4 regions of the Serpentinicella sp. ANB-PHB4 genome follow, and region 2 is predicted to be linked to each of the others. Evidence: riboswitches for the same ligand, from Rfam matches in the RefSeq annotation. Region 2 holds a riboswitch; each other region holds the start of a gene.
The links. A riboswitch is a leader RNA that binds a small molecule or an ion and turns the genes downstream of it on or off. The one in region 2 is predicted to bind cyclic di-GMP.
Positions count from the first base shown of each region.

Region 1: another riboswitch for cyclic di-GMP. It lies ahead of RH915_RS05070 (hypothetical protein); the one in region 2 lies ahead of RH915_RS01325 (GspE/PulE family protein).
Region 3: another riboswitch for cyclic di-GMP. It lies ahead of RH915_RS05485 (Flp family type IVb pilin); the one in region 2 lies ahead of RH915_RS01325 (GspE/PulE family protein).
Region 4: another riboswitch for cyclic di-GMP. It lies ahead of RH915_RS10425 (hypothetical protein); the one in region 2 lies ahead of RH915_RS01325 (GspE/PulE family protein).

Region 1 covers NZ_JAVKGO010000004.1:114,792-122,434, forward strand. Annotated here, with positions in the region: gene RH915_RS05055 (anti-sigma-I factor RsgI family protein) at 1-21, opposite strand, end outside; gene sigI (RNA polymerase sigma-I factor) at 38-748, opposite strand; gene RH915_RS05065 (DUF5667 domain-containing protein) at 951-1,622, opposite strand; gene RH915_RS05070 (hypothetical protein) at 1,658-2,152, opposite strand; cyclic di-GMP riboswitch class I at 2,205-2,292, opposite strand; gene RH915_RS05075 (DUF1657 domain-containing protein) at 2,593-2,799, shown strand; gene RH915_RS05080 (voltage-gated chloride channel family protein) at 2,938-4,248, shown strand; gene RH915_RS05085 (DUF421 domain-containing protein) at 4,366-5,076, opposite strand; gene RH915_RS05090 (MerR family transcriptional regulator) at 5,386-6,207, opposite strand; gene RH915_RS05095 (TetR/AcrR family transcriptional regulator) at 6,521-7,093, shown strand; gene RH915_RS05100 (alpha/beta fold hydrolase) at 7,116-7,643, shown strand, end outside.
Region 2 covers NZ_JAVKGO010000001.1:243,173-250,815, forward strand. Annotated here, with positions in the region: gene RH915_RS01300 (YqeG family HAD IIIA-type phosphatase) at 1-450, shown strand, start outside; gene aroE (shikimate dehydrogenase) at 447-1,307, shown strand; gene RH915_RS01310 (hypothetical protein) at 1,462-2,631, shown strand; gene RH915_RS01315 (PulJ/GspJ family protein) at 2,670-2,996, shown strand; gene RH915_RS01320 (PilW family protein) at 3,016-3,537, shown strand; cyclic di-GMP riboswitch class II at 3,730-3,812, shown strand; gene RH915_RS01325 (GspE/PulE family protein) at 3,898-5,583, shown strand; gene RH915_RS01330 (type IV pilus twitching motility protein PilT) at 5,595-6,650, shown strand; gene RH915_RS01335 (type II secretion system F family protein) at 6,672-7,643, shown strand, end outside.
Region 3 covers NZ_JAVKGO010000005.1:6,820-14,462, forward strand. Annotated here, with positions in the region: gene RH915_RS05460 (AAA family ATPase) at 1-341, opposite strand, end outside; gene cpaB (Flp pilus assembly protein CpaB) at 374-1,084, opposite strand; gene RH915_RS05470 (pilus assembly protein TadG-related protein) at 1,106-2,017, opposite strand; gene RH915_RS05475 (TadE/TadG family type IV pilus assembly protein) at 2,030-2,431, opposite strand; gene RH915_RS05480 (A24 family peptidase) at 2,436-2,939, opposite strand; gene RH915_RS05485 (Flp family type IVb pilin) at 3,014-3,178, opposite strand; cyclic di-GMP riboswitch class I at 3,341-3,426, opposite strand; gene RH915_RS05490 (hypothetical protein) at 3,532-4,302, opposite strand; gene speD (adenosylmethionine decarboxylase) at 4,456-5,277, shown strand; gene RH915_RS05500 (DUF1657 domain-containing protein) at 5,339-5,542, opposite strand; gene spoVAE (stage V sporulation protein AE) at 5,575-5,928, opposite strand; gene spoVAD (stage V sporulation protein AD) at 5,942-6,943, opposite strand; gene spoVAC (stage V sporulation protein AC) at 6,944-7,423, opposite strand; gene RH915_RS05520 (DUF421 domain-containing protein) at 7,434-7,643, opposite strand, start outside.
Region 4 covers NZ_JAVKGO010000016.1:89-7,731, reverse strand. Annotated here, with positions in the region: gene RH915_RS10460 (ATP-dependent Clp protease ATP-binding subunit) at 1-1,812, opposite strand, end outside; gene RH915_RS10455 (protein arginine kinase) at 1,830-2,852, opposite strand; gene RH915_RS10450 (UvrB/UvrC motif-containing protein) at 2,867-3,379, opposite strand; gene RH915_RS10445 (CtsR family transcriptional regulator) at 3,391-3,849, opposite strand; gene RH915_RS10440 (hypothetical protein) at 4,093-4,428, opposite strand; gene RH915_RS10435 (hypothetical protein) at 4,432-4,776, opposite strand; gene RH915_RS10430 (hypothetical protein) at 4,847-5,485, opposite strand; gene RH915_RS10425 (hypothetical protein) at 5,500-5,862, opposite strand; cyclic di-GMP riboswitch class I at 5,850-5,937, opposite strand; gene RH915_RS10420 (barstar family protein) at 6,287-6,793, opposite strand; gene RH915_RS10415 (ribonuclease domain-containing protein) at 6,812-6,994, opposite strand; gene RH915_RS10410 (hypothetical protein) at 7,056-7,523, opposite strand.

The sequences.
Region 1 (7,643 bases), on a different contig from region 2:
ATTTATAATATTATTTTTCATAGACATTTCCTCTTTTCTATGAATCTTTAATGTATTGAGAAAGATGAATCCATTTGGGATTTAATTTTACTATAATTAATGTAATCAAGTATTTTCTGTGACGCTCAATTGTCTTAATACGATACCCTGTTTTCTTTGCAAAAGATTTTAAAGGTAAGCGTTTTTTTGTTAAAAGTGTTTCTATAAATTCCTGGCTTTCTATAAATCTATTAGCCATTAAAAATAACGTTTTTCTTGTATCTTTATGCTTGGGCGAATAGTACTCAAGTTCTTCAAATGAAATGCCAAACAAATTTAGATTACGGTCTAATTCTAAAATTTCTTCTACCAAATCCTGTGTTTCTTGTGTTTGATGAAAAGACTCAAAGGAGTTCTTAACTTCCATTTGATTATTAGTAATATCGTTTTTTTCTGTACTATAATTCATCGAAATGTGTTGTCTTGGTTTTTCCCGTCTATAATAGTCGATCAAATCTCTTTTAATTAGGAGATAGGCATAATTGAGGAAGGATCTGCCCCCTTGGTCATCGTAACTGTCAATGGCTCGGTTGAATGCAATAAGGCCAATACTGGCTTCTTCATCACTCCAAGTAATATACCTTTTACTTAGATGTCCAACAGTGTTAATGATATATGGCTTGTAGTAAGAAATAATATTTTCACGGGCTATTTCACTTCCATTTTTCGCTTGTATAATGAATTGTTGAAAGATAGATTTATCAGCCATTTATAATAACTCCTACTGTGACGTTTTTGTTGACCCTCTAGTATTTATATTAAATGCCATAAGCACTAGAATTTAATCATTTAGCTTATGGCATTTAGTCTACTACAATTTTAAAATGGTTTCTACTATTTGTCTTAATTTTTAGTACTTCAGCCTATCTCCAATTTTTGTATTTAATTGTCCAAAATTCATTAGATATAATTTATCTTTCTTCTCTTTCCTTAGCTCTCCCTCTGCCTTGATTAGCTCTTTCTTCAGCTTGTTCTCTCGCTTCAACCGCTCTTTCTTCAGCTTGTTCTCTCGCTTGAGTGTTTCTTTCTTCAGCTTGTTCTCTGGCTTCATTTGCTCTTTCTTCAGCCTGTTCTCTTGCCTGACTAGCTTTTTCTAAAGCTTCCGCTAAGCGTTCACTTACTTGGTTTTGATTTTCTATAGCTTTTGAAATACCTTCTTTAGCTTCCTCGGGGATATCTTCTCTTTCTAAAAGAGTGGAAAGGTTTTCGCTGCGTTTTAAAGAATTTTGTGCGACTAAAGACTCTACATTAGTTATGTCATTCCCAAGCCCTCTTCCTAACTCAAGATTTTTATTGATTTCCTCTATGTGTTCATTATAATCTTCTATCAATCTCTCAGCAGCTTCCTGATCCTCTTCCTTTAGTACTTCTTCCATTTCCTCCAGACGCCTATCAGCGTATTCATCTTGTAAAAGAGCCTTCTCTTCATATGCCTCTGTCAGCTCATATTCATTATTTTCAATCAATCGGATCGTTTCGTATAACTCTGACTCTGGGGTTAGAACTTCTTGTTGTTCATCAGCATACACTGTTCCACTTATCAATAAAACCCCTACCATACTAGTAACAATTAGCTTTTTCATATAAACCATCCTTTCTATTTTTCTTATAATATTAATTAGAAGAATTGAAGATTTCTTCTAAACTCATCAATCGCGTCTTTGTTGTTTTCGTAGTCTTTAACAGGGGTCATAAAGGTAATAATTCCTTTATTAGCTCGATTATCTTTTATGTAGATTTCTGTTCGGATACTTTCCTTCCTTTCTGATTCAAAGATTAAGGAATCCTTTGTGTCTTGAATTATATTTGCTTTTCTTGTTCCTGTTTTTAAGTCATTTTTAATTTCGTCAACACTTTTTTCACTTGTAAGAATTGTGACAATGGCTTTTAACTTATTGTTTTCAAAGGTAACATTAAATGATCCATTAGTTGACTCTTCTCCCACATTCCACTGAGATGATTCAAATACTCTAAAACCTAAATCTATATTCTCATATAAAACTGCTTTCTCTTGAATATTTTGATTTTCTGTATCAACATGTTTCTTTGAGCAACCGGATGCTATCAAAAGTATCAATATTAATGTTAAAAGAAAAACTTTATTTTTTACCATGAATTCACCTCAAACGCTTTCTAAAAGCAAATAAGCTCTTATTGTTTTATATTTGTGCAACTGGCTAACAAGGGTATAAATGACCCGTAGTCCCTGTAGTTTTGCGTCACCACCTTTCAATGGTTTTGCCTTATTTTTATATGCTGTTTTACTATCTATACGAATAGTCCTTAAATTTTAAGGGGGCTTTAAAGATTTTTTTCTAAATTTTTAGTTTTATATTTAAGAAGATACTTTTCTTTTATTCTTAATATAATTTTTATTTCTCTTTAATAATTTTTAATAACTTAAAATAAGAGACTATTTTATTAGTTGTTTTATTTATTACCAACTTACATATGCAAAGCTTAGATCTAAATATTTCAGTAATCTATATCTTCCAATTGTATGTCATTTTTTATAAATAGTTTGGTTACAATATCTTAAGGGAGGTGACTTTAGTGACAGTTCTGGCAGATTTAGAAAAAGTAATTGCATACTGTGAAGTCGTTAAAGGTAACTATGCTCTAATGGCCCAATCTACAGAGGAGCAACAGGCGAAAGATATGTTTAATAATATGAAAAGCGATATAGAAAAGCATGTACAGTTTCTCAATGCACGTTTGGAGTACTTAAATGAAAATAATAATCTAAACAAAAACAGCTAACTAAGATAGTTATATAAAATGTACCTTCATTTAACTACTAAATTTTAAATTTAAAAGTTGTAAATTTAAAGCTATATAGCTTTTTTATATTTTTTTAACCAGTATTGATAGACCAGCTAGCAAAGGAGCACTACTATTATGGGTCGTTTAAATAATAAGTTTTTTACTGACACAATGAAGGTAAGGCACATAACTTTTATTTTTACTCTTGCAAAGTGGGTTCTATGGGGGAGCCTAATTGGTATAGTTGTAGGTTTCACATCAACTGTACTAATAAATTTTAATGACTTTCTAACAGATATACGAGAAGCAAACCCCTTTACCTTATTGCTACTTCCTGTTGGAGGTATTATTATCGGTTATATCTACATGTATTATGGTAAAGGTTCTCGCAAAGGAAACGATTTGGTTCTTGAACATATTCATCACGGGCAAGGTGAAATTCCTTTACGGATGGGTCCTATCGTCTTTTTCTGTACTTTTATCACACATCTACTAGGAGGCTCAACAGGAAGAGAGGGAGCCGCTATACAGATGGGTGCAAGTATATCCGAGGGAGTGAACCGACTATTTAAGATTAACAGAATAGATCGTAAAATTTTAATCATCAGTGGGATAAGTGGCGGTTTTGGTTCTGCTTTTGGTGCCCCTATAGCCGGTACTATTTTCGGAATGGAGGCTATCACCATAGGTAGAACTAAATATGAAGCTTTAATTCCCTGTTTTGTTGCAAGCTTTGTAGGACATTATGTTGCAACAGCACTAGGAATGCATCATGAACACTTTATTATACAAAACATTCCCGACATTAATGCTATAAACCTTATGAAGATTATGGCTTTAGCCATTGTTTTTGGATTTACTAGTGTTCTTTATAGTCAGTTACGGCACGAAATAAAAAGTCTATCTGATAAATATTTAAAAAATCTTATGCTAAGAGCCTTTACTGGAGGACTCATTATAATAGCATTAACCTACTTAATTGGTTCTAGGGATTACCTTGGTAGAGGTTTACCAATGGTTGAGCAAGCTTTTCAAGGGCAAGTTCCTCCCTATGCTTTTCTAGCCAAAATTGTATTCACTGCAATTACTATGGGTATGGGGTTCCGTGGTGGTGAGGTGATCCCTCTATTCTTTATGGGTGCAACCTTAGGAAATACATTATCTCCATTAGTAGGCATGCCTCCTTCTTTTCTTGCAGCTGTAGGTATGATTGCTATATTTTCCGGAGCAGCTAACACACCTGTTTCTGCTTTTCTTTTTAGTTTAGAAATGTTCAACGGAGAAGGAATAACCTATTTTTTTATAGCATGCTTTATTAGCTTTATATTTTCAGGGCATCATGGGATTTATGCTTCGCAAAAGCTATATGATCCTAAAAGTAGAATGCTAAATATTCCTCCAGGAAAAACGATAAAATCTATTGAGGAAGACAAAAAAATTCAGTAACCAAACTGATTTCAATTAAGGAAGTTGCCTACTTACATTATTAAAGGTTTTTATAGAATAAGTATACAAAACCCCAATATAGGAGTTATCCAACTTCTTTATTTATTTAAGTATTTTTTAAATAATAAAGTCCTTTATAAAATCTGTAGATTCATCTGATTTTGATATACAGAGTTTTCCTTCTGTATTTATATCTACATAAAATGCATCATCAAGGTTATTTACATTATTTAATTTCAACTGCTGCTGAAGCCACTTCTTATCTAAGTTAAGTTTTTGTAAGTTGTCTTCGTAAACCTCTCCATCAACGACCAGAGGTATTTTTAAACCTTTGTACTTTGTAACTATATTCATATCATTAGGCGTTAGTGATTGCGCTTCAGGTTTTTTCATTACACTGATATTTCCACTATCCTCTACAATAGCATACTCAACATCTTGTATATCAAAGACTCCTTTTTCTCTTAAAAACATCAATATATTTTCAATGGAGTACCTTACTTTTTTCATGTTTTGTTTAATAAATTGTCCATTCTGTATAATTATAACTGGTTCAAAAGTAACCTTTTTTCCAAAACTCCGATTTTTCACTGTAAAGTGACTTAACAGATACTGTAATCCTATTAATAGGACGATTGCATATGCAGTTGGCATATGAGGTATTTCAGGATCTGCAATATCTGCCCCAACCACATTTCCCACTATTATTATAGTTAAAAAATCAAAAACAGGAAGTTCACCGATTTTTCTTCTACCCGTAACCATTACCAAAAACAATAACAAAGCCATTATTGTAACAACTCTAAAAGTTATTTTTAGGTATTCCATAAATAGTCCTCCTAAATATTTCCTATATATTAACTTTATTATTCCAATGTTACAATATAAAATACAGTTAAATATTTATAGTGGATTCCTAATTTAATACAATCTATTCTAGGTCTATTCGGTTATTAGTATCTTTTTTTCCAACACATAAATAGGAGTCAATAGAAATTTCCTATTCGACTCCTTTTTTAATTAACACTCTGGTAAAATCGGCAAATTACAATCTCTAACTCTAGCAGGATAAGGTACTATCACCTGATTTCCATCCTCGCCTATTTAGAAACAAAGAGCCATCCTCAGATGACTCTTTTAAACAACTTGTTTGAATATAATAGGCACTTGAATTTCAGTTAACCATTCCTCAGAAGTTTCTTTATTCCAAATTCCATCTATATAAGATTCCCTAGGCAAATCAGATACTTCATATCCATTTTCCTCAATCCATTTCATTACTGCACCATATGCCATGCCTATTGTATTGTATGGCCCTTTATGAAGTACACAAGCAGCATTGTCTACTTTATCAATCTTCTTAAACTTTATTTTATCAGAGTCTTTCCCATAGCCTGTAACCGCTTCACAAATCTCTACATCTATATCTGATTCTTTGTACTCCCCATCATGATATATTGTAAAACAATACTCTGGAACGCTACACTCAACTTTTTGTTGTTCCATATACTCTCCCATTTCAGGATAAACCTTATAATAAGCATCGTAGTCCGGTATAACTGTTCTCATTGAGGCAACAATTACCTCAGGAAGCTCCTTTACAATAACTTTATATTTCATATTCGTACCCTCCAGTTTTAGAGTTTTTAAATAAGTTCGAAGCTGAGAAAGTTTAAATTCCTCTTCTTCAATTTTCTTTAAGATATGGTCTTTTTTCTTTTCAAGACAATCCACCATATTATTTTCCTGATCTATTGAATTTAATATTTCTGATAAAGAAAAACCTATACTCTTTAAAGCTAAGATCTCATATAGTCTAGGAAGTTGACTTGAAGAATAGTACCTATACCCTGTCATTTCATCAACATGAATAGGCTTAAATAACCCTATTTCATCATAGTGTCTAAGGGTTTTAATCGTTATCTTATTCATTTTAGAAAAAACACCAATCTTATACATAATCACAAATCTCCTATGCGCATATTTGATTTATAACTTAATTTTATTATCTACCCTAACCGGAGAGTCAATGGTTATTTAAAACTTTTTAACCCACTTGTCATTTTACCATAATAATAAGTATAAAAAAGACAGCAATACTCCGACTCCACCACTTTATTAGCTTTATTATTTGCTAAATCCACGTTCAGGGAAATTACTTGATAAAACATTTCAATTTGTTCTTGATTATATGAATAGGAAAATATATACTTGAATTAATGAACTAATGAACTTTTATAGTTCATTAGTTCATTAATTGGAGGTGTGTTTTATGGGTAAGCAAAGCCAGCTAAAGTTTAAACGGTTGTTAGAAAAAGCAGAAGAATTATTTATTGATAGAGGATACAGTAAAGTTACAATAGATCAAATTGCCTTAGCTGCTGGTATAAGTAAAGTAACTTTATATAAGCATTTTAACTCAAAAGAAGATCTATTCATTCATATAATGAAAAATATTACTACTAAACATTACGATGTGCTTCAATCTCAATTAACCGATATTAAAGGGTCGGTAGAAAAGCTTAATTTTTTATTTAAATATAGTTTAGAGTCTTATAAAAAATATCCGCTGACATTTTATAAAGACATGATGGAGACCCCTTCTATTTGGGAAAAAATATATAATTATCGAAAAGAAAGAGCTATAAAAATATGCAAAGATATATTGAAAGAAGGGATTAACTCGAATGAAATTAGAGAACTCAACATAAATCATACAGTGAGTATTCTATTATGCTTAGGTGAGTCTTTACCAAAGATGTTTCCTTTTAATGACTATGAGGAATCTAAGTTATTTATGGACAGTTATTATAATTTTGTAAATAATGCACTTATAAAAAAATAAAATAAGTTGAGGGGGGAATATTTTGTATTATAAAAATGATATAGGTTCCATTTATTATGAAGTTCACGGTCCTGAAAACGCTCCAGTAATAGTTTTTTCCCATGGAGTTACTATGGATCACCAAACCTTTCAGGAACAAGTCATTGCTTTAAAAGATAAGTACAGAGTAATTGTTTGGGATATGCCTTATCACGGTAAATCATCTGAGATAAATGAAAATCTTCAGTTCTCTACTACAGCCGCCGATTTTATTATTGAACTTTTAGACGCGTTAGACATATCTAATGCAATATTGGCAGGTCTATCTCTTGGTAGTTTTGTAACTCAACAAGCAGCTTATAAATATCCAGAAAGAGTAGTAGCTACAATTCATTTAAGCGGAGGGTCATTATATCCTAAATATTCTAGATGGTTTAAAGTTCTTAACCCTTTTTTCTCATTACCTATAAGTATTCTTCCTTCTAGGTCTTTGGCTAAGAGTTTTGCTAAACACAAAGCAATTACTCCACATACCATAGCTTACTTAGAAGAAGGGGTACATAAAACAGGT
Region 2 (7,643 bases):
AAAGAAAAAAACATTAAAGGACTTATCATCGACATAGACAACACCCTAGTAGCCTGGGATATAAAATACGCTAATGAAAAAACAACAAAATGGCTACAAAGTCTTCAAAAAGAGGGCTTTAAAGTCTGTCTTGTTTCGAATAACACAGAAAATCGTGTAGTAACTTTCAACGAAGCCCTAAAACTACCAGCCATCCATAGAGCCAACAAACCCAGAAGAAAAGCATTTAAAAAAGCATTAAAAATTCTAGAAACCGACATTGACACAACAGCAATTATTGGGGACCAAATTTTTACTGATATATTAGGGGGCAATCGAATGGGATTATTCACCGTACTTGTTGTACCTATTGTCAGCAAAGAATTCTGGTGGACAAACTTCGTCAGAAAAATCGAAAGACATGTCTTAAGGGTCGTTTTAAAAGATCATATTAAGGAGGGGGACAAATGATAAATATAGACGGAAAAACAAAAACTGTATGCCTAATTGGTAACCCTGTGGCACACAGTTTTTCTCCTTTTATACACAACTTTGGATTTGATTTACATAAAATAAATGCTGTATACCTAGCCCACAATGTTCAAGGTGAAGACCTAAAACAAGCAGTGGAGGGCATAAAAGTACTAGGATACCTAGGTGCAAATGTTACATATCCACATAAAACTGAAATAATCAAACACCTAGATGAATTAACCGAAAGTGCTAAATTTATCGGCGCCGTTAACACCATTCAAAATCAGAATGGAAAATTAATTGGACACAACACCGACGGGGATGGATTTGTTGCAGGACTTAAAAATAAAGGACATAATTTGGACAAGAAGACAATATATATTTTAGGAGCAGGGGGCGCAGCTAGAAGTATAATATTCTCCCTTTGCAAAACCTTTCAGTGTAATATTACTCTCTGTAATAGAAACCTTGAAAAAGCTCAGCAAATACAACAAACCGTTAATGAACACCCAAATCTATTAGGAAAAATAGACACCTGCTTAACCCCAGATCAAATAGATACAAACAAAACAATAGACGTGATCATAAATTGTACACCTATAGGAATGGAAGAAACGATGAATCAAATTCCCTTTGAACAGCATATTACCTTTAATGAACGTATGTTAGTTTGTGACCTCATATATCAACCTTATACAACCAAACTTCTACAAATCGCATTAGATCATAGCGCCAAAGTACACTATGGTTTAGACATGTTAATCTACCAAGGAATCCTATCCTTTGAAATTTGGACAAATGAAACCCTTCCTTACAATGAAATTGATGCATTATTAAAAAGAAAGCTGTATTAAATATAAACAATATTCCTTTGAACTTTCAGATTAATCTTTAATTATGATTGAAATTAAATCATAACCCTGATACAATGAAAGAAAATGTACATATTTCATACCATGTATCGATGGATCATATACATCTAAGGAAAAATATTTGAGGGGGATAAAAATGAAAAAATATTTTTCAAACCAAAGAGGCGCAAGCTTAACCTTAGTCCTAGTAGTGTTTTTAGTACTAAGCGTATTTGCAGCCGCCATTATTAACGTAACCTCCTCTGATCATAAAGAAACCCTATACCAAGAAAGAAATATGCAAGCCTACTATTTAGCCCGTTCAGGCGCAGAGGCAGTAGCCCAAAGAATAATTGATAAACCAGATGAAATTAATAATATTCTTGAAAAAGAAGGAAATGTAGTAGGTGAAAATATTGACATTGAAGTAGAAAAAGATAGCGACAACATCATCATTGAATCAACAGCAACAGTAGAATTTGGTAAAGGTACAACCAGTGAAACTGTGGTTATAAAGTTAATGGGTAAAGGTTCCGAAGGTGAATCAGTTAACTCTGGTTTTGATTATGCAATTGCTACTAGGGGAAATATATTAGGTGCTGGAGTCATCAATGGTAACGTTCGAACACTAGATGGTAATAGAAACAACGTTGAACCAGTGGTAAACGGGGAGGTAGATGGTGGGGAAGTTATTTTCCCTGAAATACCATCCTCAACAAGCTTTGATGAGGATATACATCCAATTAATGAAGAACAGCTTCAGCTCCCAACCCCCACATGGCCTCCAATAAGTGAAAAGAAAATAGAATATCCAAATCATTCGGTGTTCTCAAATTGGGGTTTAGGGGCAGGAACAAAAGTCATCATTGATACAGGTGCTAATAAAAACAATGTGCTTTTTATAAAAATTAATAATTTAGTTAATATAGGAGCTGCATTAGCTGGTGCCCCTATCGATATTGAGGTTACTGGTAATGGAACGTTATTATTAGAAACTAATGGATTTCAAATCACAAATGCCCACGCAAGTATTAGAACAACAGGGAATACAAAAGTTATTCTACACAACAGAAGCAATACTGTTCAGCTTACGGTCGGTGGAAGTGGAGCAAATATAAATATTATTAATGAGTCTAATATAGAGACATTACTTAATACAGGTGGAAACCTAACGGGTTCGATTTATGCCAAAGGGGATGTAAGGATTCAAAGTGGCTCCTCTGTAACACATCCTTCTTTCGGTAATGAAGATGGTGATTTAGAACCAATACCCTCAGGTGATGCAACTATAACTTATTCCCATGATCGAAAGGTTTATATAAATTAGTTTAATTTTAAATCAACCCTGAAAGGAGAATGCCCACCATGAAAAAACAAATGAATCAAAAAGGCCTTACACTAATTGAAGTATTGGTTTCCTTAGCACTTATCGGTCTAATCATGGTGAGTCTCATTCCTATTTTGACCTTTGGATTTAGACATGTTTTTCGTGGGGGCCACCGTACAACCGTAGCATTTGAAGCCCAGCAAGAAATTGAATCTGCCATTAGTGCAGGAACCTCAGATGGCGAAGTTGAATCAATGACAATACGTTTTGGCGACAAAGAAGACGGAAAAATTAAAGTTAACGGAACTTGGATCAAAGAAGGAAATATAAAATACTTTGTACCATTTGTACCGAATGAACAATAAGGAAAGGAGTTAGCCACTTATGTATAAAAAAATTATCAAAAATAACAAAGGCATTACATTGGTAGAATTAATTGTTGCCATGGCAATTGTTTCGATAATTGGTGGACTAACGATTTCCATGTTTTCCTTTGGTATTACAGCATTTAGTAGAAGTGATCAACAGTATCAAATACAATCAGACCTAAGGTTTGCTACCCAATTTATAACAAGGGAAGTAAGGAATGCAGGAAGTGTAGATTTACAGGGAAATATTCAGGATTTCGAACAAGACTTCGAACAAAGCTTGGAACAAGGCTACAATTATATTTATTATAAAAACGGGGAGCTCAAGTATAAAGCATCCACAGGGGAAAAACATTCCTTATTAAAAAATGTACAAATAGATGATCAAGAGATATTTTCTAGTAGTGATAATTTATTAAAAATCGAACTAAATGGAAACAAAAACAACGAAAGCTTTAGTCTGACTACAAAAGTAGCATTAACCAACGCAAAACTAGATACGGAAAACAAAGGCAACGTCATAAAATTTTCGAAGTGATATACAATAACATATTTTACCTATATAAATTCACTTTTTTGAGAAGGGAATCCTACAGCAGTGTAGAATAATATACAAAAAAGAAGCAAAATTCTCAAGGAAAAGCATGCAAAGTATAAATTTTCCAAATAAAAGTGCTTGATATACAAACAACTTGATAAAAAAGTTTGCCTAAAGTATTTTTAATTTGAGGCTAACTTAGGAACAGATGAATCACAGGTGTATTTGGACGCTTAAGCTGTGAGGATGTAGTGGCGTAACCGACCAAAAATACCTAAATGTTTTTGGTTTTTTTAAACAACAAATATCAGAATATTAAACCACTAATATGTTAAAATTCACATCAATAAGGAGGGGCTCATGAACAATTCTAAACGGAAACGATTAGGAGATTTACTCATAGAAGCGGGTCATATTACAACTGAGCAGCTCTACCATGTTCTTCACTTACAGAAAGTAACAGGGAAAAAACTAGGAGAAATCCTAGTAGATGAAAACTTCGTAACGGAAAAACAGGTTGTTGAAACCCTCGAAAGACAGCTAGGTTTTATTTATGTTGATTTAAACCAAACCTTTATCGATCCAGAAATACCAATTTTAATAGATGAAAAATTAGCGAAAAGATACTTTTTAATTGCTATTGATAGAAAGGATAATCAATTAACCGTTGCAATGACAGATCCCCTTAATATTTTCGCCTTAGATGATATTAAAATCGCCACGGGTTTTGATGTAGAGCCGGTAATAGCTACTAAGCAGGAAATTTTATCCGCAATAAATCAGTACTATGAAAAAGACACAGCGGAGGACGCCTTTAAAGAGTTTAAACAAAGTTTTGATATAAATGAAGAAGACATTGACGACGAAACCCTCAGTGAAGTTAACAATGCCCCGATAGTTCGGATTGTTAACTCCCTTATAAAACAAGGGGTAAAAATGAGGGCAAGTGACATACATATAGAACCCTTTGAGGACCATGTAAAAGTCCGGGTAAGAATCGACGGTGACTTACAGGAAATAATGAAGCCAGAAAAATCAACCCACTCAGCTATTGCCACCCGTATTAAAATTATGGGAAAAATGGATATTGCAGAAAAAAGAATTCCTCAAGACGGTCGTATTGAAACCCATGTTGAAGATAAACCCATTGACCTACGTATTTCAGTATTACCAACAGTGCATGGAGAAAAAATTGTTATAAGAATTTCTGACAGAGAAAATTTCAATATGACAAAGGAACAGCTAGGCTTTACAGATCATAACCTAAAGTTATTTGATCATATAATTAAAAATCCTAACGGGATTATTCTTGTAACAGGACCAACCGGTAGTGGTAAAAGTACCACCCTGTATACAACCCTACAAGAAATAAGTACACCAGATAAAAACATTGTTACCGTCGAAGACCCAGTTGAAAATCAAATTAATGGAATCAATCAGGTTCAGGTAAACAATAAAGCTGGTATGACCTTTGCAAACGCACTACGGTCTATTTTGAGGCAAGATCCTGACATCATTATGATTGGAGAAATTCGTGATGCAGAAACCGCACAGATAGCCGTAAAAGCCTCTATTACAGGTCATTTAGTATTAAGTACAATGCATACCAATGATACAGCATCAACCGTAACTAGACTTGTAGATATGGGGCTAGAATCTTATTTGGTATCATCGTCATTAGTGGGTGTTGTTGCCCAAAGACTAGTAAAAAGGATTTGTGAAAAATGCAAAATATCCTTTCAAGCAGATCCATTACAAAAAGAATTATTATATAAACAGGCAGATGAAACAGTAACCTTACATAAAGGTACTGGGTGTCGCCATTGTAACGAAACGGGGTATAAGGGGAGAATTGCTATACACGAAGTGATGGCAATTAATAAAGATTTAAGAATATTAATAGATAAAGAAGCCACAATAGACGAGATTAGAGATGCGGCAGTAAATCAAGGTATGATTACCCTAAAACAAAACTGCGTACAATTAGCACTACAGGGGATCACAACCACTGATGAAGTAATAAGAGTGGCCTATAGCTTGGATTAAGGGGGATACGCATGAATGCTATAGCATTACTAGAAAAAACACTAAATGCCGGTGCTTCTGACTTGCACATAACCGTTGGTGTTCCACCGGTTATCAGAATTAATGGGGACTTAGAACGATTAAAAGAGAATGCATTATTACCAAAAGATACAGAAGATTTGGTAAAACAACTACTGAACCATCAGCAGTTCAAAGAACTAAACGAAAATGGAGAGTTGGATCTATCCTACTCCTTATCTAGTCTAGGCCGTTTCAGGATAAATATGTACAAACAGCGAGGTAGTTACGGTATGGCAGTTAGGGTTGTAGCTGGGAAAATACCCTCCTTTGAGGAACTTAAGCTACCAGATTCCGTAAAGGATTTAGCAAGAAAAAGACGGGGGTTAATTCTAGTAACAGGCCCTACGGGAAGTGGTAAATCTACAACCTTAGCAGCAATGATTGACTTGATAAATAAAGAAAGAAGTGGCCACATATTAACCCTAGAGGACCCTATCGAATACTTACATAAGCATAATAAAAGCATTGTTAACCAAAGGGAAATCGGTCACGATTCTAAAAACTTTACCAATGCCTTAAGGGCATCCCTAAGGCAAGACCCAGAGGTTATTCTTGTTGGAGAGATGAGAGACTTAGAAACGATAAGTATAGCAATTACTGCAGCAGAAACCGGTCACTTAGTTCTATCTACTTTACATACTTTGGGAGCTGCAAAAACAATAGATCGTGTAATAGACGTTTTTCCACCCTACCAACAACAGCAAATAAGAGTTCAATTAGCTTCAGTAATAGAAGGGGTTATATCCCAACAACTAATACCAACCGCTGATGGAGAAAATCGAATTGGGGCCTTTGAAGTGATGATAGCAACAACTGCCATAAAAAACATGATCAGGGAAGGCAAAACCCATCAAGTCGCAAATGCAATTGCAACTGGCTCAAAATATGGGATGCAAACCATGGATAACGTGCTTTTAAAGTATTATCGAAACGCAATTATTACAAGAAAAACTTTTTTAAGCCAGGCAACAGACAAGGAGTTTGCACTTAAATACGGCGGATATTAAAGAAATGTAAGGGGTGAGCTTATGGCAACCTACAAATACAAGGCAATAACTAATGAAGGAAAAAATATAGAGGGTACCTACGAAGCATCAGACCAAGGTCAGGTTGTAAAAATGATAAGGGAACAAAAACAAATCCCTATAAAAATAAAAGAAATGAAAAAACAAAAAGACCTTGAAGACTTCTCCTTCGGGGGAAAAGTCAATGCTAGAGAAATTGCGGTCTTCTGCCGCCAATTTCATACCATGTTAAATTCAGGCGTACCTATTGTAAAATGCTTAGACATTTTGCGAAGACAGACAGAAAACAAAAAGCTAAAAGAATCCCTAAATGAAATTTATGGAGATGTTCAAAAAGGTTTAATACTTTCCGATGCCCTAAAAAAACACAGAAAAGTATTTCCTGACCTCCTAGTAAATATGATAAAATCCGGAGAGCTTAGTGGAAGTCTTGATTCAGTAATAGACCGTATGGCAACCCACTACGAAAAGGAATTTAAAATTAACAACAAAGTAAAAAGTGCCATGATGTACCCATTAATCGTTGCTATTGTAGCAGTATGTGTAGTTATTTTTATGCTGATGTTTGTATTCCCAACGTTTTTAGAAATGTTTGATGGAAGCGACCAGCCACTACCCGGTATAACCCAGCTACTATTAAATATCAGTGATTTAATGAGGGAATTTTGGTACATCTTATTCGGAGGTATTTTCGCAATTGTTTTTGGTACAAAAGCCGCTTATGAAACAGAAAAGGGCAAAAAAAATATTGATGGTTTAATCCTTAAAATGCCCGTGATCAAAAACTCTATGCAAAAAATATACACATCTAGGTTTACAAGGACCCTAGCCACCTTGTTAGCAAGTGGGCTACCCTTAATACAAAGCTTAGATACCTCTGGAGAAATTATCGGCAATGCAGTTATGAGAGATGGACTGATACAAACAAAAGAAGACGTTAGAAAAGGTGCAGACCTTTCAAAAGCTGTAAAAAGA
Region 3 (7,643 bases), on a different contig from region 2:
ATAAGTTCCTCTTGATTGAATGACTTTACTAAATAGTCTTTAGCTCCAGCGTGAATGGCTTTTTTTGAGTATTCTATATCGTTCCTTGCACTTATTAGTATCGTAGCTATGTTTGGATAATTTGCTGTAATTTTTTCAGTAGTCTCAACACCATCCATAACTGATAGGTTTAAATCAATTATTACAACATGGGGTAAAAGTTGTTCAGTTCTTTTAAGTGCTTGCTCTCCATTAATTACCTCACCAATGATTTGGATATCATCGTAACCTAATAAAAATGTTTTATAATAACCTTCTTCTTTTATATAATCACTGGCTATTAACACTCTAATTTTTTCCATAATCTTCACACCCCTTTGACTCGATACTTTAATTATCTTAAAAAATCATTTATTTCAAAAGGCTCCGGATCGCTTGTTGTATTATCAATGGGAGATCTTAACATTAAACTAATTGTTCCACGCTGTGTTGCCATTTGTAAAGGTAAAGACTCTTCTAATGTTACTGCTAAAGTAGCTGTTCTTGCCTCTGTAGGATTTTGAGCATTTTCTCCGACTTTTATATTTAAGTCTCTACCTATAGCAAGAACCTCTATATTTTGAAGTACTACTACAGAATGTGGTACCTGAACTTCTTCCCCTATAGCTATCGTTGTTATAACGTCAACCTTATTTCCAGGCTTTATCAATCCTGAAACACCACTAACTTCATCTACTGGAACTGACATAGCTCTCTTTCCTTGTGGAATCATATATGCCAGTCCTTCTTTATAGTCCCCTTTTTCAATAATGTGACTTTGAAAAATACTTTGACCTTTACTAAGTGTTGTTAAAGTAATTTTTCCAACAACTTCTTTTGAGCTTGTAATCTGATTTGAGTCCATATATTGTACGGGTATGGTTTTTCTTTCAATCATGTTCATAGTTACAACGGTTCTTTCTTGTATATTTTCTTTCGCCACAATAATTTCTATATACTCAGTATTATCAACAGACTGTTTTAAATTGTTTAAATAGGAAAAAGTCATCAAAGCAGTTGCTAATCCAAAAACTATAGCTAAAAGAAACACTACTTTATTCTTCATCGTCGATCCCCCTTTAATAACTTAATAAGATAGTTTTGTTCCATATAAACCATAATCTTTTCCATTTATATCTATTTCACCTGATATTGTTGTTTTTATAAATTTACCTGTTATAATGCTTTCGTTACCTTGACCTTTTACTTCATCAACTAAAAATATTGCAAAACCTAAAACTTCAACTTGTCTATGACTCTTAAATTCTATGACTGGCACCTTAAGAAGTCTTTGACAATTTGGGTCAAAATTATCTGAAGTACAATAAGGAATATGATTGCATTGGGCAATTCTGTAATCTATTGCTCTTTTGGTTGGATTTGACATGTTTCCTGTTTCTACATCTAAAATGTCACCAACGCGAATGACGCCGTCAAATCCATAGGTTAAGTTATCTTCATATATCCTTGCCCCGGGCTTTGAAAGAGCAAGTGCGCCGAACCACCCTGTATCTCCATCACCGGCACCCACTTTTAAAGTGTATTGATGCCCAAAAGTGAAATCATAGTCTTCTACCCCTAATGGTACAGCCCCTCTTAGTCCAACGATTGGGGCAACATCTGCTATAGCAACAGCTTCTACTTGTCCTGTTGAGAAGCCTAAAACCTTCGCAAATAGAAATTCTACCCTACGTTTAGTCGTAACTTTAACGGAATGATTATTATTAATTATATCAATTAAAATAGTACTTTCATGTAGCCCATTTTTCTCTCCAAATGATTTTCCAACCTCAACAGCTCTGTATGGATTATGTGGAAGTTCTTGAACTGCTGCTAACGCAGCTGAATCAGTGGCATTTGTTATTTGAAATTTATTTAGGTATAATAGGCCCGCATCAACTACAAGGGCCACAAATCCAATAAAAACAATCATTAGTATTGCTACAATTATTAGTGCACTACCTTCTTCATTTTCAAGAATTCTATTTATTTTTTTCATCATATCCACCTCCTACTCCATACGCATGGTAATATGAGATTTGACATTATATGAATCACCTATAAAAATCGAAATGATGGGTAGGTGTATTTTAAGAGGATACTCAACCTGTATAGAAATACCATCCCCTCTACTTCTATATATTTCACCTGGTGTAATATGAATATTTACTTTATCTTTATTTAGATGTAATGCAGAGGTTCGTTCCTCGACTAAAGCCTTTATCTCTTCGTCTAATGCACCCACTGCTGCTGCCCTAGCACCCTCTCTTGCACTGTGGGTTACCATTAGATATGTGCCAAAAACCCTACCAAATTCTATTATTCCAAAAACTAATAGCAATAGGATTGGTAAAACTAATGCTAACTCTACTAATGCTTGCCCTTCATTATTTTTTTTAAATAGGTTAATCATCTAATCACCCCAATATTATAAGCCCAACAATTGCACCAATAGCAATAGGCACACCATATGGAAACGAGTATTTTTTTTCATCATTGTTAAATGACATTACACTGAACTTAGATGTAATCATTACTTTAACTCCCGTTAATAAACCTTTTGAAGTACTTAACAAACTCTTGTAATATATTAGAATGCCCAGTGCTATAGCACCACCAGCTACACCCATAATTATAAATGTATAAAAAACAAATTCCGGTCCCTTTATGGCTCCAATTGTAGCTAGTAATTTGACATCTCCACCACCTATGCCATTGTAATAAAAAGGAACAATTAGTAATATCAATCCCAATACAAACCCGGATAAAGTAAGTAGAGCGCCCTCAAAGCCTAATTCATATATATTTAATACCATTCCGAAGATTACTCCTGGTAATAATAGACTATTGTATATTTTTCTTTCTTTTAAGTCAGTTACTAGACAAATTAGTACTATTAATATAAGTACTACGTTAATCATAAGAAACACTTCCTTTTGTGAAAAAATTGGCCCTACTGATTCAGTAGGGCCTTTTCTAGAGCATTATCTCATCACTATATCTCTGTGCTGTTGGTAATAGATTCAAATATTTCCGTTAGTTTTCCTCTAAAGGCTACTAATACAGTTATAAGTACTACTGAAATGATCCCTATGATTAGCCCATATTCTGTCATTCCTTGACCTGCTTCTTCTTTCCATAATCTTTTAAATAATTTCATAAATCTTACCCCCTTAAAATTTTGTTTTTTTGCTCATCTTACGCTCTTGCTTAGGATGAACAGCCGCTGGGGTACATTTCGAAAAATGTTTACCTGTTAACAAAATACCCCACTCATCAGTTGACGAGTGGGGTTGTTAGTACAGGATGCTTAATGATATACCCTCGCAACTGGCTGGCATAGTGGAAACCACCTTAGCCCCTTTAGCTTTGCGTCACTACCTTTCAGTAGCTTTGCCAATGATTATTTAGTTGTGCTTTGTTCTTAGTTACATTATATTCATATAATGCATTGGAGTAAATCAATCATTATACCTAAATTTGATAAGCCTAGAGTACTAATATTTTTTGGGATTAACGAAAGATATTTCTATCTTTTCTCTTTTTGATGAAAGTTAATACCCAAAACAGGGTTATCACAATGAATGCTACTGTTATGCTTTTTCTTATTAATCCAACATCATGGAAACGACTTCTTATTCCCCAAAATCCCCATGCAAAAACTAACCAAAATATCATATCTTTTCTAAATAACAGTAGAAAGGATATAAGCATTGTTACGAGTCCTAATAATACAATAAACCAAGCTTCTTTAGATAAACCCCATTGATTCCAATCTAACGAGTACAAAAGAATATCTAAATTGGCAATTGTTGCAAAACTAATCCATGAGAGATACATAGTAAAAGGTACTTTAACTAATATATTATCCGTTAATTTCGCTCTGTACCTGCAGGTAATAATATTATAATAGATTTTTACTAATGTTATAGTTAAAGCAATCATTGTAAAGAAAGCGTATACAATAACTTCGTAGTGCCACAAAACTAACCATAAACTGCTTAAAATATTGCTTAAAGAAAACCAGTACCCTACTGCGACTATATATGGGTTTCTTTTATTCCTTCGTTTAAATTGATATATAGTAAAAGATAATAACAGAAGATATATTAATCCCCAAATTAAGAAAGTAAATGAGGCAGGCACAAAATAAGTAGGGAATTTATCTGCTACTTCACCCGTTGTTTGATTATTAAGTTTTAAATAATTAGCTAATATATTTGTAATAATTAGTAATATAAAAGTAACTAAATTAACCCATCTTCTCGTGTACTGTATTCTCACCTTTATATCTCCCATCTATATTACTTAATTTCAAATATTCAAAAAGTATTTTTTTGTCGATAATATCTATACACCTAATAAAAATTATTGTATTATGGAATAATACATATATGTTCTATAATGCAAAATATATAAAAATGAGGTGCTTAATAAATGAAAATTAAATCTATAAAGAAGCTTAAACTTTATGGCTTCAATAATTTAACAAAAACTTTGAGTTTTAATATTTACGATATATGCTATGCCAAAACTGAAGAAGATCGTAAAGGTTATATCGAGTATATTGATGAGCAGTATAATGCAGATAGACTTACTAATATTTTGACCAATGTTGCAAATATTATTGGAGCAAATGTTTTAAATATCGCTAAGCAAGATTATGATCCTCAGGGTGCTAGTGTTACTATTCTAGTTTCTGAAGAGGAAATTAATCATGAAAATACAGAACACTTTGATGAATCTGATGAAGCCCCTGGCCCACTGCCTAATTCTGTTGTTGGACATTTAGATAAAAGTCATATTACTGTTCACACATATCCAGAAAGTGATCCAGACAAAGGTATCAGTACTTTCCGTGCTGACATTGACGTTTCAACTTGTGGTAAAATCTCACCACTAAAAGCATTAAACTATTTAATCCATAGTTTTGACTCTGATATAATTACTATCGACTACAGAGTTCGTGGGTTTACTAGAGATGTAAGTGGGAAAAAATATTTTATTGATCATAAAATAAATTCTATCCAAAACTACATCGCACCTGAAACTAAGTCACTTTATCATATGATGGACGTAAATATTTATCAAGAAAATATATTTCACACTAAGATGATTCTAAAACAATTTGAACTTGATGAATATTTGTTTGGAATTTCAAAAAAAGAACTTCTTCCAAAAGAGAAGAAGAAAATAAAACAAGCTTTAAAACATGAAATGATGGAAATATTTTACGGGAGAAACATAAGTAAAGTTTAAATTATAAAACTGTGGATTATAAAATCCACAGTTCTTATTTTTATATTTATCAATACAATCACTATTGTTTGTATTGTGGTTCCTGACTTTGAATAAATTGATTTCTTTTCTCAAGGGTTTGATATGCATTATCTAAGTTCTGAGCCAGTTGTTGAAAATCTTGTTTAGCTTGTTGATCTTCTGTTTGTAAAGCAAAGTTTTTAAGGGAAGCAGATGCACTTTGTATTCCTGACATAACTTGCTGCATTTGCGTAGCTACTGTCATTTGTAAATCACCTCCTTTCCGAAATTGCACAATTAACCTTTAGGCTTAAAAATTAAAGCAGCTAAAAATCCAAAAATAATTGCTGATGATATACCGGCACTGGTGACTTCAAATATTCCAGTTAATATACCCACAAACCCTGACCTCTCTAGCTCTGCAAACGCACCTTTTACTAATGAATTGCCAAAGCTACTTATTGGTACCGAAGCTCCCGCTCCTGCAAACTCAATTAATGGCTCGTATAAACCCAATCCACCTAAAATTGCTCCTGCTACTACTAGGGATACTGTAGTGTGTGCGGGTGTTAGTTTAAACACATCTAACATGATCTGTCCAATTACACAAATCCCACCACCTACTATAAATGCCCAAATGAATTTTTCCATATATATCACCTCTTTACATTTCAATTGAAACTGCATGAGCTATACAAGGGATACTTTCTTTTTGCTGATATGATATTGGAGATAATAATGCCCCCGTAGCAACAATTAATATCCTGTTTAATTCGCCTTTCTTCATGCGATTTAGATAATGACCATAAGTTACAGTTGCAGAGCAACCGCAACCACTACCTCCAGCAATGACTGGCTGGTCTTTACTATATATTAGCATTCCACAATCAGTAAATTTTTCTTTTGGTATTTTAAATCCATGTTCTATTAATAGATCTCCAGCAATTTGATGTCCTACCTTTCCTAAATCACCTGTTGCAATCACGTCATAATAAGATGGGTCAATATTAAAATCTCTAAAATGTGCTTCTATTGTGTCTACTGCAGCTGGTGCCATTGCAGCCCCCATGTTAAATGGGTCAGAAATTCCCATATCTACGACTTTACCAATTGTTGCAGAGGTTACTTTAGGACCGTTTCCTTTGCTTCCTACAACCGCCGCTCCAGCTCCTGTTACTGTCCATTGAGCAGTAGGCGGTTTTTGTGCACCATATTCAGTTGGATACCTAAACTGCTTCTCAGAAGCAGCATTATGACTTGAAGCTCCTGCTATTACATACTGAGCTGATCCGCTATCTATAAATTGAGCTGCTAGGGCTAGTCCTTCCATCGAACTTGAACATGCGCCAAATATACCTAGATACGGAATTGCTAACGTCCTAGCCGTAAAACTACTTGATATAATTTGGTTCATTAAATCGCCACTTATTAAAAATTGGATATCTTCTTTTTTCATTTGTGCCTTTTCTATTGCAACAGTGCACGCCTGCTCTAATAGTTTTTGCTCTGCTTTTTCGAAACTATCTTGTCCTAACCATAGGTCATTATGGATTATATCAAAATCTCTGGCTAAGCAACCTTCTCCTTCAAAAGGCCCTACTACAGCAGATGATGATAAAATAACTGGTTTTGAATCAAAAGACCAAGATTGATGACCTTTAAGCATCTACATCCCACCTAACCATGTAATTGTCATTTTTATTAGCGCAATTATAAATGCTGAAAATACCCCATAGGTAATAACTGGTCCCGCTATTTTAAACATATTTCCGCCTACTCCTAAAACATAACCTTCACTTTTGTGTTCTATAGCTGCAGCTGTCATCGTATTTGCAAACCCTGTTACAGGTATAATTGTACCTCCGCCAGCAAACTGCGCTATATGGTCATAAACCCCCAGTCCTGTTAGCAAAGATGCGATCATAATTAATACAGCTACTGTAGGATTTGATGCAGTTACTTTATCAAAATCAAAATAAGTCATAAACATCCACTGCAAAAACTGTCCAAATGTACAAATAGTGCCACCTACTAAAAATGCTTTAATACAATTTTTTACTATTGATCTTTTGGGTTCCCTTTCTTTTGCAAACTCTTGATATTTTAGTTGTGTTGTTGTTAATTTTTTATTTTTTTTATTAGACATTTCTTCACCTCTATTTCATTAAATGTGGTTCTAATAAGTCTATTACTTTTCCTAATTTTTCAGCATTTAATGCATACATATTTTTTGCATTCTTGTCTTCAGTTTCTAATGAAAAAGATGTTAAATCCGCCTGACATTTCTCTAAATTTGCATATAACATTTCTCTTACAGTAGGTTCTGGTATTTGCAATGCATCATCAAATAAGTCAACATATAAATC
Region 4 (7,643 bases), on a different contig from region 2:
TGTTAATTGACCACCTTCGTCGTATCCTACATATCCTGGTGGTGAACCAATTAATTTAGAAACCGTGTGTTTTTCCATAAACTCCGACATATCTACCCTAATCATTGCATTTTCATCACCAAACATTGCTTCTGCTATTGCTTTAGATAACTCCGTCTTACCTACACCAGTGGGTCCGAGAAAGATAAATGAACCAATCGGTTTCTTTGGATCTTTCAATCCTACTCTGGCTCTTCGTATCGCTCTTGAAACTGATTTTACCGCCTCTTTTTGACCGATAACGCGACTGTGCAAAATTTCTTCCATTTTCAGTAGTCTCTCTGACTCTTCCTCTTTAATTTTAGTAACAGGAATTCCAGTCCATTCTCCTACTACCTCTGCAATTCGATCTTCTGTAACCAGCGCATCAGTTGATTGATTCTTGTTTTTCCAAGCATTTTGTTCTTTATCTAGAACTTCATTTAAGCTTTTTTCTTCATCTCTAATTTTTGCTGCTCTTTCATAATCTTGTAAACTAATCGCTTCTTCTTTTTCTTTTGATAATTGTTCTAATTTTTCTTCTAACTCTTTAAGATTAGGTGGTGCTGTAAATATAGATAATCTTACTTTTGATGCCGTCTCATCAATAAGGTCAATTGCTTTGTCCGGCAGTTGCCGGTCTGCTATATATCTATGGGATAACTCTGCCGCAGCTTTTAGTGCATCATCGGTTATTTTAATTCTATGGTGTGCTTCGTATTTATCTCTAATACCTAAAAGTATTTTTATTGTATCCTCTACAGTTGGTTCATCTATTATAATAGGTTGGAATCGCCTTTCTAGTGCAGCATCTTTTTCAATATGTTTCTTATACTCATCTAGTGTTGTTGCACCAATTGTTTGCAGTTCCCCTCTAGCAAGAGCAGGTTTTAAAATATTAGCAGCATCAACAGAGCCTTCTCCTGCTCCAGCACCTACAATTGTGTGTAATTCATCGATAAATAAAATAACATCTTGGGCCTGACTTAGCTCATTCATTATTTTTTTAAGTCTTTCTTCAAACTCACCTCGGTATTTTGCTCCGGCTAACAGAGCCGCTATATCTAAGGAAACAACGCGCTTTTCCTTTAAGATCTCTGGAATATTTCCCTCTTCTATTCTTTGGGCAAGGCCTTCGGCTACAGCAGTTTTTCCAACACCTGGCTCACCTATTAAACATGGATTATTCTTTGTTCTTCTAGACAGTATTTGAATAACTCTTTGTATCTCCTTATCTCTACCAACAACAGGATCTACTTTACCCTCCCTTGCTAGTTGACTTAAATCCCGTCCGTATTGCTCTAGCACTGGGGTATTTTTCTTTGTTTTCGCTTCTTTATTTTGAGGGTAAAATTGACTTTTTCCCTGGTTTAGAGACTCCAGTATTTTTTCTCTAACTTTATCTAAATCTGCCCCAAGTTCTACTAGCACTTTAGCAGCGATTCCTTCCCCTTCTTTTATCATACCTAAAAGTAAATGTTCCGTCCCAACGTAATTATGTCCCATAGCCCTTGCTTCTAAAAAGCTAAGTTCGAAAACTTTTTTTACTCTAGGGGTAAAGCCTAATAAATTCCCTTGTTTCTCTGTTCCCCCAATCATTTTTCCTACTTTTTCTTGCACTTGTTTTGGTTCAATGGCCATATTTTTTAGTACTTTTACTGCAATGCCACCACCTTCATGAAGTAACCCTAAAAGTAGATGCTCTGTACCCACATAGTTTTGGCCATAATGTTGTGCAATCTCTTGGGCTAAAATAATTGCCTTATTTGCTCTTTCTGTAAATCGTCCTTCCATTTTTATAACCTCCCTATCTATAACATTTCTCTAATTAATTGTGATCTTTTAAAATCCCTTTCACTATCGGTCAATTCTTTGCCAAAATGCTTTTGTAAGCACCCTGGTTGGATTAATGCAATTAATTCGTTAAGCTTCTCAATAGAAATATCTTCTACCAAACCTAGGGCCATGCCAAGTTTTACATCAGAAATAAGTGTCATGGCTTCTTTCCTAGTCATTATTCTTGCATTTTTCAATATGCCATAGGATCTATATATTTTATCTTCTAACTCTAATTTCCTAGTCATCATTAGTTGTTCCCTAAGAGAGCGCTCATTTTGGATCACCTGTGTCGTTACATCTTTAATGTTTGATATAATTTCTTGTTCCGTAGCACCCAAGGTCACTTGATTGGAAAGCTGATATAAGTGTCCTAAAAAATCCGTACCCTCACCATATATTCCCCGAATAGCTAGCCCCACTTGTCCAGCGGCTTTAAGTACCCCTTGTATATGTCCTGTTAAGGTCAGTGCGGGTAAATGCAACATAACCGATACTCTGATACCGGTCCCTAGATTCGTTGGACATGCGGTTAAGTAACCTAATTGCTCTTCAAAGGCATACTTTATATTCTCCTCTAGTAAATCATCTAAGTTATTTGCCGTATCCCACGCTTCCTGTAATTGAAAACCGGGTAGTAAACACTGTATTCTAATATGGTCTTCTTCATTAATTAGTATACTTAGGGTTTCCTCGGTGTTTAGAAGAACACTGGCAATGCCTGTATTTTTTATAAGATCAGGGCTTACTAAATGTCTTTCTAATAAATTTAGTTGTTCTAATTCATCAATCCCATCCATCCCTATCAGTTTAAAGTCCTTTTCAAAGGATTCATTCCCTAATCGAACAGTATTAAAAACTGTATCCGTAATTTCCTTCGCCTCTTCACTATTTAGTTGATGCGGGAAAGATTTACCTTCAAAGTTTCTAGCCAACCTAACTCTTGTACTAAGTACGATATCTGACTGGGGTCCAGCTTCTTTTATCCACTTTGCCATATCATTCCCTCCTCCTACATATCCTTAATTCTTGCTTCCAAGGCCTTAATTTCATCCCTGAGACCAACGGCTTTTTCGAATTCCTGCTTTTTAACCGCTTCATCTAATGCTAATTTTAAATGTTTTACTTCCCTTTTTAATTGAATAATCCCTCCGGATCTTTTAGGTATCTTTCCGGTATGTGCAGCGTTCCCATGTATCCGCCTTACTAAATGATTTAGTTTATCTTTAAATTCAACGTAACAATGGTTACAACCTAATTTTCCAGCTTCTTTGAAATTTTGATAAGATGTATTACATTTACTGCATACTAAACCATACCCCTTGTTTCCCTCGGTATAGCCCATTTCTGTGTTAATATCTAAAAGACCAGCTAAAAAGTTGTGAATCGAGAAGGAATCTTGAAAGCTCTTGCTCTGCTTATCCTTTGCACATACATCACATAGATGCATTTCAGCCTTTCTTCCTTGAACAACCTTGGTTAAATGAACAGTGGCTTGATTTTTATTACACTCTTGACACAACAAAATAACCCCTCCTATTCCAATACGACAGCTATAATACTTTTCATGATTTTTGCCCTTAGTTTATCCTTTATATTTAAAGGTGTGCTAATTACTTGATCATCGATGGCTGCTTTTATAATATTTAACTCCCTTACATTTATATGCTTTTGCTCATATAGATGCCGAAGTAACGCTTCCGCTTGATTTTTACTGATTTCACTTCCAATTTGATCACAAATTATTCTATATGCCTGAGCATTTGTATCTACCAATATCCTACTGATTCTAATATGACCTCCCCCACCTTTTTGACTATCGATACGATACCCTTGACCTAGGGTAAATCTAGTCGTTAAAACATAGCTTATTTGTGATGGGGCACAATCAAAATATTTTGCTAATTCATTTCGCTGTATTTCAACAGTTTGATAACTGCCTTCCTGAAACAATTCTTTAATAAATGCTTCTATTACATCACTCATCCTCGGCATTGATGACACCCCTTTTAGACTTTCTTTGACTTTTAAATTTATTATAAATAATTTTTTATTTTTTTTCAATACCTATTTAAATATATTTCCATAAAATAAGTTGTTTAAACCATTAATAAAAAAAGGTCGGTATCTAAATGAGTTATTAACATTTAGATACCGATCTTTTTTAAATAAGCATATCTTTTATATGTATTTATCTAAGGAAATTTCATATTTCCTCCATTGTTAATAGCCCCTTTTTTAAAACCACTTCTTTTTATTCTGTTTCCTTTTCTCCTTTTCTGCCCGTTCTTCCTCTATAACTTCGTCCCAATCTAACTTTGGTATATCATTTCTAAAAACCTTTTGTATTTCTATACCAATATATATAAAACCTATCCCAAGCGCGATCAATCTAACTTCTTCAATAATTATTCTTTGAGTGTCTATTATAGTGTCTATTATTATGTAAGTCATGCATAGTACATTAAAAATACCCATAAGCAGAAAGCCCCATGAACCAAAGTATATACTTATACACACCTTATATTTATCTGTTTGTTTATGTTCTTTTGTCAAATGTTTAGCCCATTTCATCTGTTAACCCCTCCTTCTCCTTCTCCAAGCTTGGATTGCATCGTAGGTAGCAATTCCGGTACCAACTACGGCTCCACCAGCCACAGCATAAGGGGCCCATACTGGCGCCGTTACTGCCCCAGCAACTAAACCAACAGCCATTGCTCCCCCAGCTAATATCTTTCCTGCTCCTCTTCTTCTTTTTCCTCTATTAAAATCATTTATCCCATCTAATACGTTTAATGCTGCACCAACTACGGCAGTTCTTCTTAAAAATCTACTTGATATAGTTACTGCTGATGTTTTTGTAACTCCTTTTAGTCTGCCAAAAAGATCTATTCCCGCAGCAAAAGCACCTGTAGTCGCCATTACTGTTTCGCGATATCGACAGAGCTTGTTTTTTAAAACCTTATAAGTAAGGAGTTGGCTTAGCCAACTCCTATAGACCTTCTTTCTTCAATAAGTACCACTTATATAAATTCAAAGGGATACCTATTAAAAATATATAAGAGGAAAAAACGAAAACTAAACCGCCTATTGTGAGTGCTAAATCTGGAACAAATAAGTAAATGATCCTTCCTGCAATTGCTCCTATAGTAGCTACCATCACTGGAAATATTATTTCATTTCCGCCTGAGTTAGTTACCCAGATTAATATTTTTTCTCTATTTAAAATAATTAAAATTAAATTTATTCCATATGTCACCCCTATTATTACAATTGACTTTAGATTTAATTGATTCATTGCTTGTAAACCTAAAACTAAAAAGTTTAGTGTGATTAGAGTATTACTAAAAGACATATAAGAAAATAAAGTAATTCTAAACCTTTGTGCAAAAACAAACAATAAAACACTTAACAAAGTATACGGAATAAAAATAATTTTATTAAAAGAAATCCACTCACTTGGAGATGGAGGTATAAAAAGTAGAAAAAATACAGGAAATAAGCTGCTAACAAATAAACAGGGTATTAACTTTCTAATTTCAGTAGGCTCAAAAATTTTAAGTTTTAATTCATACCTTTGATTTTTGACAACTATACATGAATCTAGCTTTTCTTCTATAATCTTATGCATTGTTCATCACCTTCCTACCTTGCTCTGAATCGACCGAAAAATGAATTCACTTGATTTATAGCAGGTTTTCTTATAGTTGCATTAGCTATTAAGCCTGCACTTAAGCCTACTACCGCTCCAAATATAGTGCCGACTCCTGGAGCAAAAGAACCTGCCATAGCACCGGCTATCATAGCACCTGCAACAGATGAGCCCACTGTAATGCCTGCATCTACTGTTACTGCCGCTGCAAATTCTCTGCCATATCCAACATTCCTTCTAGAGATAAAGGTAAAAACAAAAAGCAGCCAAAATGATTCAGGCTGCTTTAGGGTAACAGTGATATTAATTTTGCGGTAACTGTGGTGTCGGTACTTGTAACCTATTCGGCAACCCAACCATCATAGCAGAAGATCTACCTTAGACCTGTGGCTTTGCGCCCCCGCTTTTCAGCAGGTTTGCCTTTTTCTTTTTATAGTTTTAAAATTATCATGCAATTTTATTGACCTATACCATATTTGACAAATTATTTAAAAATCCTTCAATTAATTAGTAATTTTTTAAATATATACCAATAGTTTTATTTTTATTTATTCCTATTATTTCCATAATTTGTAGATTCCTTTGCCTTTAATCTTTTATTATTACTACTCTTTTTATGTCAAAATATTTTCCATATATGATGGTATAAAAGTTACTGTCCTCTATTTGTATTTATTCTAAATGATTTTTCGTTATAAGTTTAAAAAGACCTTAAGGAATTAATATCCCTTAAGATCTTAAAAAACTAATTTCAATTCACAAATATTATATAACTCACTATCATAGAACTATTTTTTCAACCTCAACTTCACTAACCCCTGCTTTATTTAACCGCAACCTTATTTCCTTTTGATTTTCAATCGGACAGTGTAAGAATATATGAAATGGAGTAGGGGGAGTTCCAAATTCATCAAATTCTCTACCGTTAGCCCATTCCCTCGCTGCGTTATGCAATAATTTAATTACTGCTTCTAGTACTTTTGCATTATCAACTAGAAGAAGATGAGCATTGCTCACAAATAAGCCATATCCATCTGCCTCAATCCATTCTAAATCATTTAAACACTCGTCAAAGGCCGAAAGGTTGTACCCAAAATAATCCGGAAATTGCAAAACCCTAGAAAATTCATCATAAAAATCATTTGTCGTTTTACAACTATCACCCTTAATAAGATTTGAAACAACTGTTGATTTATAAGTAACTTGTCTGTACTTTAAAAACTCAATAAATTCTGTTTCCGCTCCCACCACTACATGAAAATATGGTTCATTTAACCTTAATAACAAATTAACACCCCAATTACATTATTTTATTCGAGTAAAAGTTTTATAATGATCATTAGTATACCACGCTGATCCATCTTTTCCTATAACTACCCTTTCTCCGCCCCTATTTTGCCCTTTTATATATCGATTAACATCATATTCTCTGTATGTTGTTTTTTTTGGTAGAACCTGACCACCACCCCTACCATCATTTTTAAACACTCTGCCACCTTTATAACCCCACCCCTGGGAGCTACACCTCTATTTTTTTGTATTTGATTAACTATATTTTAGCCTTTTGGGGAACACTAACATTACCTCCTACATTCCCGCCTATACCCCTTAAAGACCTAACTCCACTAGCTACACCACCAAACAGCACATTCCCACCGGCATAAAAAGCTGCTGTATCCAAAGCGGCCCCTGATACATTTGGACTTATACCAGTTCTATTATATATATTAGCTTGATAGTTAGCTTTCGCATATCTGTATCTTTTCCCCCATGAATTGATAGCTGCTTTTCCAACTACTAAACCTCTCTGCCAAAAATTATCTGCACTGTTGTACTGTTGTCTTAATGCATCTTCTCTAGCTGCTTCTTTCGAGGGGTCGTAAAGAATTATTGTATTGCTCGCCCCACCTGAAGGCCTTCTTCCTGCACCACTATTAAAGCTATCCCTTCGCTCTTCTCTCGTTGGGGGTGGGGGACTGCCTCCACCTCCTCCGCCTCCTGAGCTAAGCGCATCCATCAGAGCCCCATGGTGTAATTGGGACGGCGACTTTTTACTCCATTATATACCAAACTTATGTTATTTATTTTCATTTTTTTGTCGTATTGGTTTATTTAAAACAGATTTGTACACACGAGG